Regions from separate parts of the Acetobacterium sp. UBA5834 genome, predicted to be linked through region 1. Evidence: riboswitches for the same ligand, from Rfam matches in the RefSeq annotation. Region 1 holds a riboswitch; the other holds the start of a gene.
The links. Region 1 has a riboswitch for glycine ahead of gcvH (glycine cleavage system protein GcvH). Riboswitches for the same ligand answer to the same signal wherever they lie in the genome.
Positions count from the first base shown of each region.

Region 2: linked by a shared signal. The riboswitch ahead of B3F51_RS06960 (alanine/glycine:cation symporter family protein) and the one ahead of gcvH (glycine cleavage system protein GcvH) in region 1 are both predicted to bind glycine.

Region 1 covers NZ_DJGY01000054.1:64,367-71,685, reverse strand. The annotation lists gene gcvPB (aminomethyl-transferring glycine dehydrogenase subunit GcvPB) at 1-639, opposite strand, end outside; gene gcvPA (aminomethyl-transferring glycine dehydrogenase subunit GcvPA) at 632-1,978, opposite strand; gene gcvT (glycine cleavage system aminomethyltransferase GcvT) at 1,994-4,636, opposite strand; gene gcvH (glycine cleavage system protein GcvH) at 4,657-5,034, opposite strand; glycine riboswitch at 5,102-5,168, opposite strand; glycine riboswitch at 5,172-5,277, opposite strand; gene B3F51_RS10875 (YDG domain-containing protein) at 5,580-7,319, shown strand, end outside.
Region 2 covers NZ_DJGY01000032.1:20,208-27,526, forward strand. The annotation lists gene B3F51_RS06945 (sensor histidine kinase) at 1-304, opposite strand, end outside; gene B3F51_RS06950 (response regulator transcription factor) at 301-972, opposite strand; gene B3F51_RS06955 (hypothetical protein) at 1,161-1,451, shown strand; gene B3F51_RS06960 (alanine/glycine:cation symporter family protein) at 1,512-2,927, opposite strand; glycine riboswitch at 2,972-3,089, opposite strand; gene B3F51_RS06965 (MetQ/NlpA family ABC transporter substrate-binding protein) at 3,222-4,034, opposite strand; gene B3F51_RS06970 (methionine ABC transporter permease) at 4,144-4,803, opposite strand; gene B3F51_RS06975 (methionine ABC transporter ATP-binding protein) at 4,793-5,734, opposite strand; gene B3F51_RS06980 (YccF domain-containing protein) at 6,097-6,465, opposite strand; gene msrA (peptide-methionine (S)-S-oxide reductase MsrA) at 6,485-7,027, opposite strand; gene B3F51_RS06990 (alpha/beta fold hydrolase) at 7,029-7,319, opposite strand, start outside.

The DNA.
Region 1 (7,319 bases):
CAGTCCGGCAATTTCATCACTCATCACCGCCTGCAGTGCTTCAAGATCAACCCCACCAGCCTGATTGGACTTCACCTCGATGACATCAAACCCAACGACCGCCGCTGAGGCCGGATTGGTGCCATGGGATGAATCTGGTACAACAATTTTTTGTCGCTTTGTATCACCTCGGTGCTGATGATAGGCTTTAATAATCATCAGTCCCGCCATTTCGCCATGGGCGCCAGCCGCCGGTTGCAGCGATACCCGTTCCATTCCGGTAATCTCTGCCAGCATTCGATCGGTTTGATAAAGCACTTCCAGACAGCCTTGAACAGTCTGCTCGGGCTGATAGGGGTGAACCCCGGTAAAACCACGGTACTGAGCCACCGCTTCATTAACTTTGGGGTTATATTTCATGGTACAGGAGCCCAGAGGATAAAAACCCGAATCAACCCCGTGATTCATTTGCGAAAGGGCCGTAAAGTGGCGGATTGTATCGATCTCGCTAACCTCCGGCAAGGCTGCTTCCTCAGTACGTAAAAACACTTCGGGGATCATGGTGTCAATGGATATCTCGGGAACATCACACATTGGCAGAATATCAGCTTTTCTTCCCGGCACCGACTTTTCAAAAATAAGCGCTTCTTGTTTAATCACAATGCTTCACCACCTTTTCTACCAGCTGATCAATTTCCTGGCGGGTTCGTTTTTCAGTGACCGCCAGCAACCAGCCATACTCAAACTCCGGATAGGCCTTTTTTAATTCATAACCGCCGATGATTCCATCCCCCAGCAGATCTTTGTTTAAGTCTTCCGGTGCAGTTGTGCCGATAACTGCAAACTCTTTAAAGAATGGAGCTGTAAAAGCCGGGGTAAATTTTCCGGTGGCAATCAGCCTGTCATGGAGATAATGGGCTTTACGAAGGCATAGGGTAGCCACCTCTTTTAGCCCCGCCTTGCCCAGTAACGTCAGATAAATCGTTGCTGCCAAGGCATTCAGGGCCTGATTCGAACAGATATTGGACGTCGCCTTATCCCGCCGAATATGCTGTTCTCTGGTCTGAAGGGTTAAGACAAAGGCTCGTTTGCCGTCATGGTCAGTGGTTTCTCCAACCACCCGACCAGGCAATTTTCGCATCAGAGCCTTGGTTGTTGCCATAAAACCCAGTCCCGGCCCGCCGAAACTGATTGGATTCCCCAGGCACTGACCATCTCCAACCACGATATCAGCACCCAATTCGCCTGGAGATCGAAGGATTGCCAATGACAATGGATCGACCGAGGCAATAAACAAGGCTTTTTGTTGATGGGCAAGGTCCGCCACCCGGCTCAACTCTTCAATAGCGCCAAAAAAGTTCGGACTTTGCACAATCACCGCAGCGGTCTTTGCGCTGCATAAGGCTTCAAGCTGGTTTAAATCGATGGTACCATTTTGAAAACCAATTTCTCTCACCTGCACATTTTTAAAGCGGGCATAGGTTTGCACCACCTGGCGATGCTCGGGAGCAACGGTGCTGGCAATCAGCACTTCGTCCCGACCCGTCTGACTGACAGCCATCGCCACCGCTTCGGCCAGTGCCGTGGCGCCATCGTACATTGACGCATTGGCAATCTCCATTCCGGTCAGCTCACAGATCATCGATTGAAACTCAAAGATTGCCTGCAGGGTGCCCTGACTGATTTCCGGCTGATAGGGTGTGTAAGCCGTGTAGAATTCCTGTCGGGAAGTCAGACTGCCAACAACACTGGGAATAAAATGATCATACGCCCCGGCTCCCAAAAAACAGGCGTAGCTGTCCAGGTTGGTATTTTTTTGTGTCAGCTCCCGCATCAGGGTGATCAACTCCATTTCTGACAGGGCTTCCGGCAACGCCAGTTCCCGGTCCAGCCGGACTGCCCCGGGGATGTCTGCAAAGAGTGCGTCCCGGGATGTCAGACCCAGCTTTTTTAGCATCGCCTGTTGTTCTTCTCCGGTTGTTGATAAATAAGATGCCATCGGTGTTTTCCTCCTTTAAAGTGTGGCTTTCAGTTTTTCAAGTTGTTCTGCTATCGCTTCATCATCAAAGCAGTATTTCATTGTAGTAAACTGGCTACGGAGCTTTTTAACGTCTTCCGCCACTGTTTTTTTACGCAAAATCACATCGGCCATCAGCTCAGCCGTCTCTTTAAAGGCTGCCTTGGTAAAACCAAAGCGGGTCATCTCAGCAACACCAATGCGGATTGCCCCGGAAGCGGTAAAACCCTCTTCTTCCGGCGTTGCCTGGTAATTAATGATGATATTGCTTTCTTCAAGACGTCTGGCCACTTCCGGACCAATGCCATAGCCAACCCGAACCACCACCTGGTGGGTCTCGGTATAGGAAATCTGTGGATCACCGGCCACATCAAGTCCAGCTTCAGCCAGCGCCCTGGCAAAATATTTGGCATTCTCGATGACAGTGCGCTGATAATCATCTTTAAAATAATTCATTTCGTAGGCCGCCATTAACAGACCCAACATCGTTCCGAGATGGTGGTTACTGACACTGCCTGGAAACGCCCGGGTCTCGATGGTTTCCCAAAGGCCATACTTATAATCATCCTTGTCATAATTTCCGGCAATGACCCCACGCTGGGTTCCAAAAAATGTTTTATGGGTGGAACCAGTCACCAGCTCAGCCCCTTCTTTAAAGGGATCCTGGAAATAATCACCGACCAGTCCCAGAACGTGGGCCATGTCATACATAATCACCGCATTGAGCTTCTGATCATCGATAAATTGGCGTATTTCCTGTACCGGTTCCTTGTGCAGAACCATGCTCTTACCAAAGATAATTAATTCCGGTCGATACGTCGTAATGACCTTTTTGGTTTCTTCGACATCGATCTTAAAGAGGTTATCGGGCTCCACCGGGAAATTGACAACTGCCGTTTTTTCCGTCCGGGGATCGACGGCGATATAGTCATGCAGGGCACCCATTGGCTGGGCGCTTAAATGACCACCACGGATGATATGATTGTTCAGGATATAGCCCAACCGCTTGGCCTCAACCTTACGGTTGACCCGATTCTTGTAATCCATCAAAGCACTAAAGACTGCCGTATTGGCCATTTGCCCGCTGATTACCCGAGTTTCAACCTCGGCACAGTTAAAGTACTGCTTGAATTCTTCCATCAGCAAATATTCAATCTCGTCGATAAAAGCTGTTCCCTGATAATAAAAAACGTCATAATCATAAAAGGATTTGGTTTTTTTGTGCTCTGCGTAGCGAAACGACGGATCCATCACTGATAACAACCGTACCGCTGACGAATGAGCCTGTTCCGACGGAATCAGGTTAATGGTTTCATACTGCCGGTGATGGGTATTGTCAAGGCTCTTCTTTAGCAGATTGAGGGCTTTGCCGGGATAATTAGCGGCGCTTTCAAACTGTCTTGTTACCTCCACGCCATAAAGAATCGGGCGGGCATACGGGGGCGCATCACTTTTTAAATGATAGGGCACAATCACCGCCGCAACCCGTTTGTTGCGGATTTCGACCTCCACCGGATCGTTGATCTCGACATCGCCATCAAGCAGCGCCAGACCAATCCCACGCATCGCTTTTTCATCGGTTATCTTGCTATCCAGTCCATAGCCTTCGGCTTTTAAATAGGGTACCATGGTGGCACTGGTGATCACGCCGACTTCCCTGCCATCTTTAAAAACCTTGCATCCGGCCCGGGCTACACCTTTGCCGGTAATCGCCAACGATCTGACAATTCTGGGCAGTTTGGATAAATCGCTAAAATCCCGTTCCATGATGGCCTTAAAGCCGCAATACTGTTCCCGAAGTGGTGCCCGCCCCAGATAATTGCCCTTATCCGCGGCAAAGCTGACAGCAAATTTAGCCAGTGGACAGGAGAAAATCGGAATCTCCTGACCCTCGTTATCCAGTCCCAGTTCGTGTCCATATAGCGGCAGACCGGCTTCCAGTCTTAATGTATCCCGGGCCCCCAGACCGACGGCCATGGCACCCAATCCCAGCAGCTTTTCCCAGATTTCCGGGCTTTGCTCCGCCTTGGCAAACAGTTCAAAACCCAGGGGTTCTCCCGTGTAGCCAGTTCGTGCAATCAGGAGGGGGGCCCCGTGATAATTAAGAATTCCCAATGCATTCTTAAGGGGTTCGGTCAAAAATTCGCTTCCGGTCAATTTTTTCAAAATATTCTTGGCTTCCGGGCCTTGCAGTGAAATCATCGCCAGCTCAGCGGATTGATCGGTTATTTGGGCATCAAAGGCTTTGATTTCATTATTCAGATGCTGCCAATCTTTGTCGGCGTTGGCCGCATTCACTACCAGCAGGTAGCGATCTTCATAAAAGCGGTAAAGGTAGGCGTCATCAATGGCGCCGCCGTTTTTGTTGGGAATCATCGTATACTGAGCCTGAAGCAGATCCAGCGCAAAAACATTGTTGGTCAGGACATACTGTAAAAAAGCGGTGGCCTCTTTTCCGGTGATGATGAAGCGGGCCATATGTGAAACATCAAAGATGCCCGCTTTAATCCGGGTATGGAAATGCTCATCAACAATGCCATGGGGATACTGAATTGGCATCTCCCAGCCCCCAAAATCTACCAAGGTGGCTCCGGCTTTGACATGATTGTCATATAATACGGTGCGTTTTAAATCTCCCATTTGCTGATCTCGCACGCTTTCTATTCCTGACAAAACGCTTCGTACTCGGTTGCGTCCATCAAGTCATCAACTTCTGTGGGATCATCCATTTCAACACAAATCAACCAGTTTTCAAAGGCATCGGTATTAATCAGCTCTGGCTCATCATTCAGCGCTTCGTTAATTTTCTCGACCGTTCCGGCCACCGGCAAATAAATATCGGAAGCCGCCTTAACCGATTCGACCACCCCAAAGGTTTGATCCTTATCGATATGATCACCCACTTCCGGCAATTCAACAAAAACAATGTCCCCCAGGGAATGTTGGGCGTAATCGGTAATCCCTATGGTGGCCTGATTGCCTTCTACCTTAACCCACTCATGATCCTTTGAATACTTCAACCCTGCAACAATTCTCATTTTTTTAATCCTCCATTTTTCTAATTTTAACAAAAAAACAAAAAAAGCAGAAAGCTAATGCCTTCTGCTCTGTTATTGACCTGAGAGATTCCTACTATAAAGTTGCCCCTTCGGTGCGTCTTCGCTTTCCAGAGAGATGTCCAGATACGGTCCTCTTTACCTGAGATCATCGCCGATATTATGGCTAATACCAGCTTATTCCTTCGGTGCTGCACACTCTGCAGTCTCTCCCGTATCCATCATTCATCATACCATCGTTTAATTGTATTTTTGAGCCTGATCTATTTATCAAGTTGTTGTGAGTATACACCGCTGACCCGGTAATTGTCAACCACTGAAACCATATTATTTCAAACGGTGGCCATTTTTATTACAATTATCCTTTGCCCGAATAGTCGCCCACTTTCGCGAAACGGCTGTTTTCTTCGTGAATTGTTGTGAGTATAGACTTTAATATCTGTTAGAATAAACTAGCTTTAAATGTAGAATTCAAGTGATGATGCGATCGTCACTCAATTTAGCATAACCCTGTAAGGAGAACATTCATGAAAAAAACACTACTTATCCTGCTTTTATTTGCCCTCTTCATCCCAATTCAACCCGCCCTCGCCGAGACAGAAATCGTCCCGGTCTTATCCCGCGGCCACATTGAAAACTTAGGTGATTATCCTGCCGACCACACCTGGATCGAAAGTCCGGAGATAATTGGCACCGTTGGCCAGAGTAAACGTATCGAAGGCTTCGAATTAAAACCCGATGCGGACGTGGCCTCGGAGATTGAACTACGTTACAACGTCCATGTTCAAAACATCGGCTGGCTCTATGATGAAAATGATCCCAGCACTTGGGCCAAAAACGGCGACTATGCCGGCACCCGCGGCAAGGGACTGCGCATTGAAGCGATCAAAATTGTTCTGCTTGACACCACCGGCAAACAGGTATCCGGTTATCATGTCCGTTACCGCGGTCATGTCCAGAATATTGGCGATTTGCCAGCCGCTTCGGAAAAATGGTTCCTTGATGGTGAACAGCTTGGTACCGTGGGCAGCTCGCTTCGCCTTGAAGCGTTAAAACTGGAAATTGTCAAGGATGCCACGACTGGCACCGATTTAAGTGCCTACACTGCCCTGATAAAACAAATTGAAAGTTTAAACGAATCCGACTTTAGCAAAACTTCCTGGAATAATCTGCAATCCGTTGTTTCTCAAAACAAGATTGATAAGCAAAGCAGTTCTACTGAAATCGCCACCGCCATTGCAACTATCCAAAAGGCGATGAACCAGCTTGAAGATTTGACCCAATCAACCATTTACAGTAAAGCCGGTAGCTATGGACCAAGTAGCGGAAGCGAATCGATCAATCAGGATGTAATTGTCACCACCGGTGATGTGACGCTTCAGAACTTAACAATTGATGGCAATCTGATCATTGATGAGGCCGTAGGCAACGGTAACGTGACCTTGAACAATGTCACTGTTTCCGGTGAGCTGCGGGTTCGTGGCGGCGGCCAGAACAGTATTCACATTAACGGTGGCGACTATTCAAAAATTCTGATTGAACAGGCTCCTGACGGCGGTGTCCGGATTGTTGCCACCGGCCTTGACGGAGTGCCAGTTATCCTAAGCGAAAACGCTGCTGGCGAAACCCTGATTCTTGAAGGCGAATTCGATTCAGTCACAGTCAATGCTCCCAATGCGGTGATTAAAACCCAGGGGCAGACCAGCATTAAAACCCTGGATGTCGGCGAAGACGGCCAAAATACCGCCATTGAACTTGGTAGTACCACCTCCGTAACAAGCCTGGCCTTGTCAGCCCCCACTAATATCACTGGTAGCGGTAAGATCAGCAAAGCCGATATTTCTTCAGACAATGTCAGCTTTGAAAAGGCTCCCGATAATTATACGGTTGACCCCGAGGTAGTGGTGCCACCTGTAATCCCCACCCCAGAACCAACACCTCAGCCGCAACCCGGGGGCAGCGGTGGTGATAACGGCGGTGGCGGTTATACCCCACCGAGCAAAATCAGTCTGAGTGTGACCACTGTCCCAACTGTCAGCCCATCTAAAACCTACGATGGTACTACCGCCACCGATGTAACCAATCAGCTACTCGACAGTGCAGCCATCACTGGAATTGCGATCGGTGATACCGTAACCGTTACCGCCACGGCTACCTATGACAATAAAAACGTCGGCAGCAATAAGGATATCACCATCACCTACAATCTATCCGGAGCTGCTGCCAGCAAGTACAATCCCCCGGCGACCACGACAATCAAGGGCGAG
Region 2 (7,319 bases), on a different contig from region 1:
TGCTCCCATTTTCCGGCGAAACATTTCCCGAAGACGTTTCTTCTGTCACGGTTTGTTGTTTAATAATCTGAATGACAATTCCTTCTTCTTCGGCGACATCAATATACGCTTGCAGTTCCGGGGTTAACCCCCCTTGGTTGTACATTGCAGCAGCCTGACTCGTTTTGTCAATTAAAACCGCCGTTCTTTTCTCGGTATAATAGACTTCAAAATAGGAACCAAGCACATAATAGGTCAGCAAACACAAGACCAGAAAAAAAGCCCCCAGATAGAGCATCAATCGTGAAAATATCGAAGATCTCATTCCTTAAACTTGTATCCCAACCCTCTGACGGTTTGTATACATTCTCCTTTTTTATTCATTTTTTTACGCAACCGCTTAATGGTGGTATCAACTACCCGGATATCACCTTCGTAATCATAGCCCCAGACCCGATCCAGAATCTGTTCACGGGATAAGACCAACTGATTATGATTGATAAAAAAGGTCAGCACCTCAAATTCTTTCTGAGTCAGGTTAATGATTTCATCATCAATGATCAGTTGCCGTTCTTCTGCATTTAAATGCACTCCGCAGACATCGAGCTGGTTGTCGGTAGTGACGACTCCACTGCGTTTTAATAAGGCTTTGATGCGCACCATCAACTCCCGGGGACTAAACGGTTTCGTCACATAGTCATCGGCACCGACTTCAAAGCCCTGGATTTTATCATCCTCTTCTCTACGGGCCGTCAGCATGATTACCGGGACATTATCGGTTTCTCTGATTTCTGCCAGCACCTCAAAACCGTCAAGCTTGGGCATGGTCACATCCAGAATGATGCAATCCGGTTTTTTTTCAGCCCATAAATCCAGAGCTTCTTCTCCATCGGCTGCACCGAAGCCTTGATAGCCTTCTTTATTTAAATATTTCAAAACGATTTCCCGTAGCTTATCTTCATCTTCTGCCACCAGAATGCGAATCCCCTTCATTCACATGCCCTCCCTTTTCTATTTATTTATAAAAGTTTACCCAATTACTATGACAATACTGTGTCAGTATGAACCATTTAATTATTTTTATTTTATCACATGAATTTTATTTTTGACACAGTATTGACATATATCCGTCATATAATACAAACAACAACAGAACACACTAAAAAAACGGAGGAATTTCAATGAAAACAAAACTTATTTTAGTCGGATCCCTGGCCTTAATGCTGGCTACCGCTGGTAGCGCTCTGGCAGCTCCAAACCACGGCGCTGGTACTGGTGCCTGCAATGGTTTGACCGAACAGCAACGGATTGAACGTCAAGCCAGCCATGATACCAATGGCGACGGCATCTGCGACAACGAAAATTGCACCCAGGACGGCACGGCCCACCAATACGGCAATGGTGATGGCACCTGTGACGGCACCCAACCTCAAGACGGCACTGGCATGCATCATGGCGGCAGAACCCGCTAATAAGCCCATTTTAAAATGCCCAATGAAAGCGCGCTTTCATTGGGCATTTTTTAGGTTATACTATTCCACTTCTTTGTTCTTAAGCTTTTTAACATAGACCCGGGTTTCGGCAACAACCACCCCACTTAATGCCATCAAGGCAATCAGATTGGGCAATGCCATCAACCCATTAAAAATGTCTGCAATCGTCCAAACCGCTGAAACGGTCATAAACGGTCCGATAAAGACCGCCAGAATATACAAATAGCGATAGGTTAACACAGCCTTCATTTTTCCATTTGACAGATATTCCAGACAACGTTCGCCGTAATAATTCCAGCCCAAAATGGTGGTAAAAGCAAAGAATACCAGACAGATCATCAGCAAAAACGAGCTAACTTCCGGAGCAAAAGGCAATCCTACCTGAAACGCATTGGTTGTCACCGCCACCCCTTCCAGCCCGATGTTCCATGATCCAGTTAAGACAATCGCCAATCCCGTCATGGTACAAACCACGATGGTATCTAAAAAGGTTCCGGTCATCGAAACCAGCCCCTGCCGCACCGGTTCATTGGTTTTTGCTGCAGCAGCGGCAATCGGAGCGCTACCAAGACCCGCCTCATTCGAGAAGATCCCCCGAGCAATCCCTTTTTGCATAGCAACCAGCACGGCGCCTAAGGCCCCACCGGCCACTGCCCGGAAACCAAAGGCACTGGCGACAATTTCAGTAATGGCCGCCGGTATCAATCCGGCATTAGTAATTAAAATAATCGCACAACACAATACATAAATAACAATCATAAAGGGGACAATAATCTGAGAAACATTGGCAATCCGCTTAAGCCCCCCAATTACCACCAGTCCCACAAAAATCGTAACAATGGTTCCGGTAATCACCACACTCCAGGAATATTCCATGCCTAGAAGGTTGACTGTCCATTGATTATTGGGATCAAAAAAATTATTGGCCGCACTGGCAATCCCATTCACCTGAGTGAAGGTTCCAATTCCCAAAAGACCAACCCCGGCACCAAAAAAGGCAAAGACTTTTGCCAACCAGCGCCATTTTATGCCCATCCCATTTTCGATATAATAAAAAGGTCCGCCCAGGACATGTCCATCCGGTTCAATAACCCGATATTTAATGGCCAGAACTCCTTCGGCGAATTTGGTCGCCATCCCAAACAAGGCGGCAATCCACATCCAAAACAAGGCTCCCGGTCCTCCGGCGACAATCGCAGTGGCAACACCTACAATATTTCCGGTTCCAACGGTTGCTGAGAGGGCTGTACACAGGGCTCCAAAACTGGTTACCTCGCCTTCGCCCCCTTCTTCATTCTTCACCATGTACTTCAGCGCTTTGGGTAAATAGCGGATCTGAAGTCCGTGCAGGCGGATGGTCAAAAAAATCCCCACCGCCAGAATCAGCACAATCAATGGCACACCCCATACGAGGTCGTCAAACCATACTAAAAATTCATTAAATTGTTGAAACATTTTGTTCCTCCTTCTCTTAATTGTGAAGAGGGAGAACAACACCAATGGGTTGCTCTGTCCTTTTGCCTGAGAGATAGCCTGAAATGTTCAGTCGTTGCCAGACTGATCTTTCCAGGGGTACACCTTCGGCGCTCATCTTTGAGACTCTCCAGAGTGCTGCGATTTTACGACAGCGTTAAAATAATATCACAATTCATTTAACGAGTGCAAGATTATTTTAAAAATCAATCCCATCCTGGTTTTTAAACAAAAAAAGAAACGCCTCAAATTGAGACGCTTCCCGGATATTTTGACTTAAGACATTGGTACCACGGCACCCTGATAATTGCTTTCGATAAAGCTGATGACTTTTTCGCTTTGCAGTGCTTTCATCAGTGCCAACGTTTTTTCACTTTTTTCATCGCCGGCTCGAACGGCAACAATATTTGCATAGGTCTGAGCTGCCAGGGAATCTTTTTCTTCTTTGGCAATGGCATCGGTACCGGCGTTTAATCCAGCTTCAATGGCGTAATTGCCATTAATGACGGCTAAATCAACATCTGGCAGTGATCGGGCCAGCTGTGCTGCTTCCAGTTCTTTAAAGACAATGTTTTTCGGGTTTTCGATAACATCTTTTGGTGTTGCTTCCAGGCCAGCATTGGGATCAACCTTGATCAAACCAATGGTTTCCAGCAACAGCAGCGCCCGGGCTTCGTTAGTGGTATCATTGGGAATGGCAATGGTCGCACCGCTGGCAATTGCATCCAGAGTCTTAATTTTACCCGGGTATAAACCCAATGGCTCATAGTGAACCACGCCTGCACTCACCAGTTTGGTGTTGTTTTTTACATTAAAGTCTTCCAGGTAGGGGAGGTGTTGGAAAAAGTTGGCATCCAACTCTTTATTCTGTAGTGTTAAATTGGGTTGGACATAATCGGTAAATTCTTTGATTTCAAGAGTATACCCATCTTCTTTTAACACGTCGCTGGCAATCGCCAGAATTTCTGCATGGGGTGCTGGACTGGCCCCAACAACGATGGTTTTTTCATCTGTTCCCTTTGCTGAACAGCCGGTAAATAGGGCCAAACCAAGAACACTAATTAATAATACTGAACCTAATTTCTTCATGATCTTCTCCTTTTCATTTCTTTTCATATAATCCCTAGTTGATTAATATGTAATATAGCACGAAGTTCCTCCGCTGTCAACCATAATCAGCTGCTGATCATCGAACGCGTTATTTTCGGCGATCCTGTTTCTGGGCAATTTTCATCCCCACTTCCTGGAACAGCTGAACAATTAAAACCAGCAGCACCACGGTAATCACCATCATCCCGGTTTCATAGCGATAGTAACCAAAACGAATGGCGATGTCCCCCAGACCGCCGCCACCAACAATCCCAGCCATCGCTGAATAGCCTAAAATAGTGGTCGTAGCAATCGCCGCCCCAATAATCAAGGAAGGTTTTGCTTCGGGGATCATCACCTTGGTCACCACTTGTATCGGGCTGGCCCCCATTGACAAAGAGGCCTCAATAATGCCATAATCCACCTCTTTAATGGACGACTCCACTAGCCGGGCAATAAACGGAGCTGCGGCAATCACCAGCGGGACAATCGTAGCCGTAGATCCGATAGTGGTTCCGGTGATCATCCGAGTCAGGGGAATCACCGCTATCAGTAAAATCAAAAACGGAATCGATCGAGTAATATTAACAACAATATTAAGCACCTGGTTGACTACCTTCATCGGCACAATCCCCTCGGAATCGCTGGTGACCAGCAAAACACCCATGGGTAATCCGATTAGATAGGCCAAGAGTGTTGAGGCCAAGGTCATATAGAGGGTTTCCAACGTTCCCTGAGCAATGAGGCCAGTCATTGAACTATCCCACATGAGCGCTCACCTCCTCAACAGTAATTTGATGTGAACGCAGATAATTAATGGCCCGGGCCGCACTCAGCTCATCCTCAGGCAATTGAATAACCATTTGTCCAAAAGCGAAGCCATCGATATTTTTCATATCAGCATGGAGAATATTCACCAGGCATTTTGTTTCCAGAACCATTTTTGCCATCACCGAGTCACTGGATGATTTTTCGTCAAATACGACCCGATAGGTGTTCTTACCCATTACTACCGAACCCTGATCGCCCTCGGAAAAAATCATTTTTTTTGCAATATCGGTTTTCGGATTCCGGAAAATGTCTTCAACTTCGCCATCTTCGGCAATCTGACTTTTATCGATGATCGCCACATGGCTACAGATCTGCTCCACCACACTCATTTCATGGGTGATGATCACAATCGTGATCCCCAATTTATGATTAATTTCTTTTAACAGCTTAAGAATTGAATTGGTGGTCGAGGGATCCAGAGCCGAGGTGGCCTCATCACACAGCAAAATTTTGGGATTATTGGCCAACGCCCGGGCGATGGCAATCCGTTGCTTTTGACCTCCGGACAACTGCGCCGGATAGGCCTTGGCTTTATCGGGCAGGCCCACCAGTTCTAACAATTCAGCCGCTCTTTTTTTTGCCGTTTCTTTATCCACTCCGGCAATTTCCAGGGGAAAAAGAATGTTTTTCTCGGCAGTGCGTTGCATCAGCAAATTAAATTGCTGAAAAATCATGCCCACTGAATAACGCACCGTTCTTAGTTCTTTTTCAGTTATTTTCGAAATATCCTGTCCATCAATGAAAACGCTACCACTGGTGGGCTTTTCAAGAAGATTGATACAACGAACCAGGGTGCTTTTGCCAGCCCCACTCATACCAATAATCCCATAAATATCGCCCTGGTTAATGCTTAGATTGATACCATCCAAAGCCTTTACTTCGCCACTTTTGGGACGAAAGGTTTTCCCCAGATCCTTTATTTCAATGATGGGTTTCAGAGACGTCTTTTCTGTTTCGATGTTCCTTACCCTCCTACACTCAATAAATTTATTGTTTTAATGAACTTAACACCAATCAGGCATTCCCGCTTTGTTTAGCTATTTGACAACGTTTCAAACTGTCCGCCACTATCTGACAGTAATCCCATCAATCATTTTGTCTAATACACATTGCCGTTGCCGATCTTCACAATGACATAAGTCCTATTAAAAACAGTGGGTTAAAACACACCCACCGTTTATTATAGTCTCGATTTGATTTTCTTGTCAAGCCAAATAGCGCAATCCCTACCTTAAATATCGGTAATTTGTGCGCCAAAGGGAAACAATGCCAGTTTGGCAAACTTAAACCATTGCAGACCAAACGGGATTCCAATTAAGGTAATGCAATAGATAATCCCCAGAATCGCCGATGCCGCTGCCAGCCCCCAACCAAAAATCAATATCCATAAAATATTCAGGATCACCGAACCCGTTCCCATCTGTGAATAATCGACCGTTTTTCCAAATGGCCAGAATACCAACTGCGCCATTTTAAAGGCTTGCAACCCCAGAGGAATCCCAATAATCGTGATGCAGCAAAGAATTCCGGCTAAAAACCAACCAATTGCCATAATCAGGCCCCCAAAAATAATCCAGATAATATTCCCAATAATACTCATACTAGTCTCTTTTCATTTTTTATTTTATGGATGGATCCCGAGCGACTGCAGCCTTTTTAAACTCACGATTGCCAATATGACAATACCCGCCGGGATTCTTTATTAGATACTCCTGGTGATAGCCTTCTGCTGCGCTATAGTTCTCCAGCGGCAGCACTTCGATGGCCAGCGGCACCCCATATTCCATCCTTAATGCCTGAACCGACGCTAAGATCACCGCTTCATCGGCAGGATCCGAATAATAAATACCCGTACGATACTGAATTCCCACATCGTTCCCCTGACGATTCACGGCAACCGGATCGATGACTTCAAAATACATACTCAACAAAAATGGTAGGCTGATCACCTGATTGTCATAGGTGACCTTAACTACCTCAGCATGCCCGGTGTTGTGATGACAGACATCCTCGTAGGTGGGATTTTGGGTTTTGCCATTGGCATAACCGACCTCGGTTTTGATGACTCCCCTAATGGCTTTAAAATACATTTCCGTTCCCCAGAAACAGCCGCCAGCCAAGGTGATTTCTCTGACATTATTATTCAAATTTTCTCTTATCATATCAGTTTCCTTTCCAGATTTCCATAATTTTTTCGACCGTGATCACTTGCTGTTCAGCCTGGGTGATCGATGCTGTACCATCGCCAGCCTGCAATCCATAATTGCCAAAGCCACTGTGATTGCCCCCAGCAATTTCATAATAGCTGGCTTCCCGCGGCATCTTATCCCGGCCTTTAGCCAGACCCTGCTGATCAATAATCTGATCGGCACTGCCATAGAGACTTAGTACCGGATGACTGCTTTGAGTCAGCGATTCATTGGGATATGCACCTAAGAGCACCAACCCGGATAC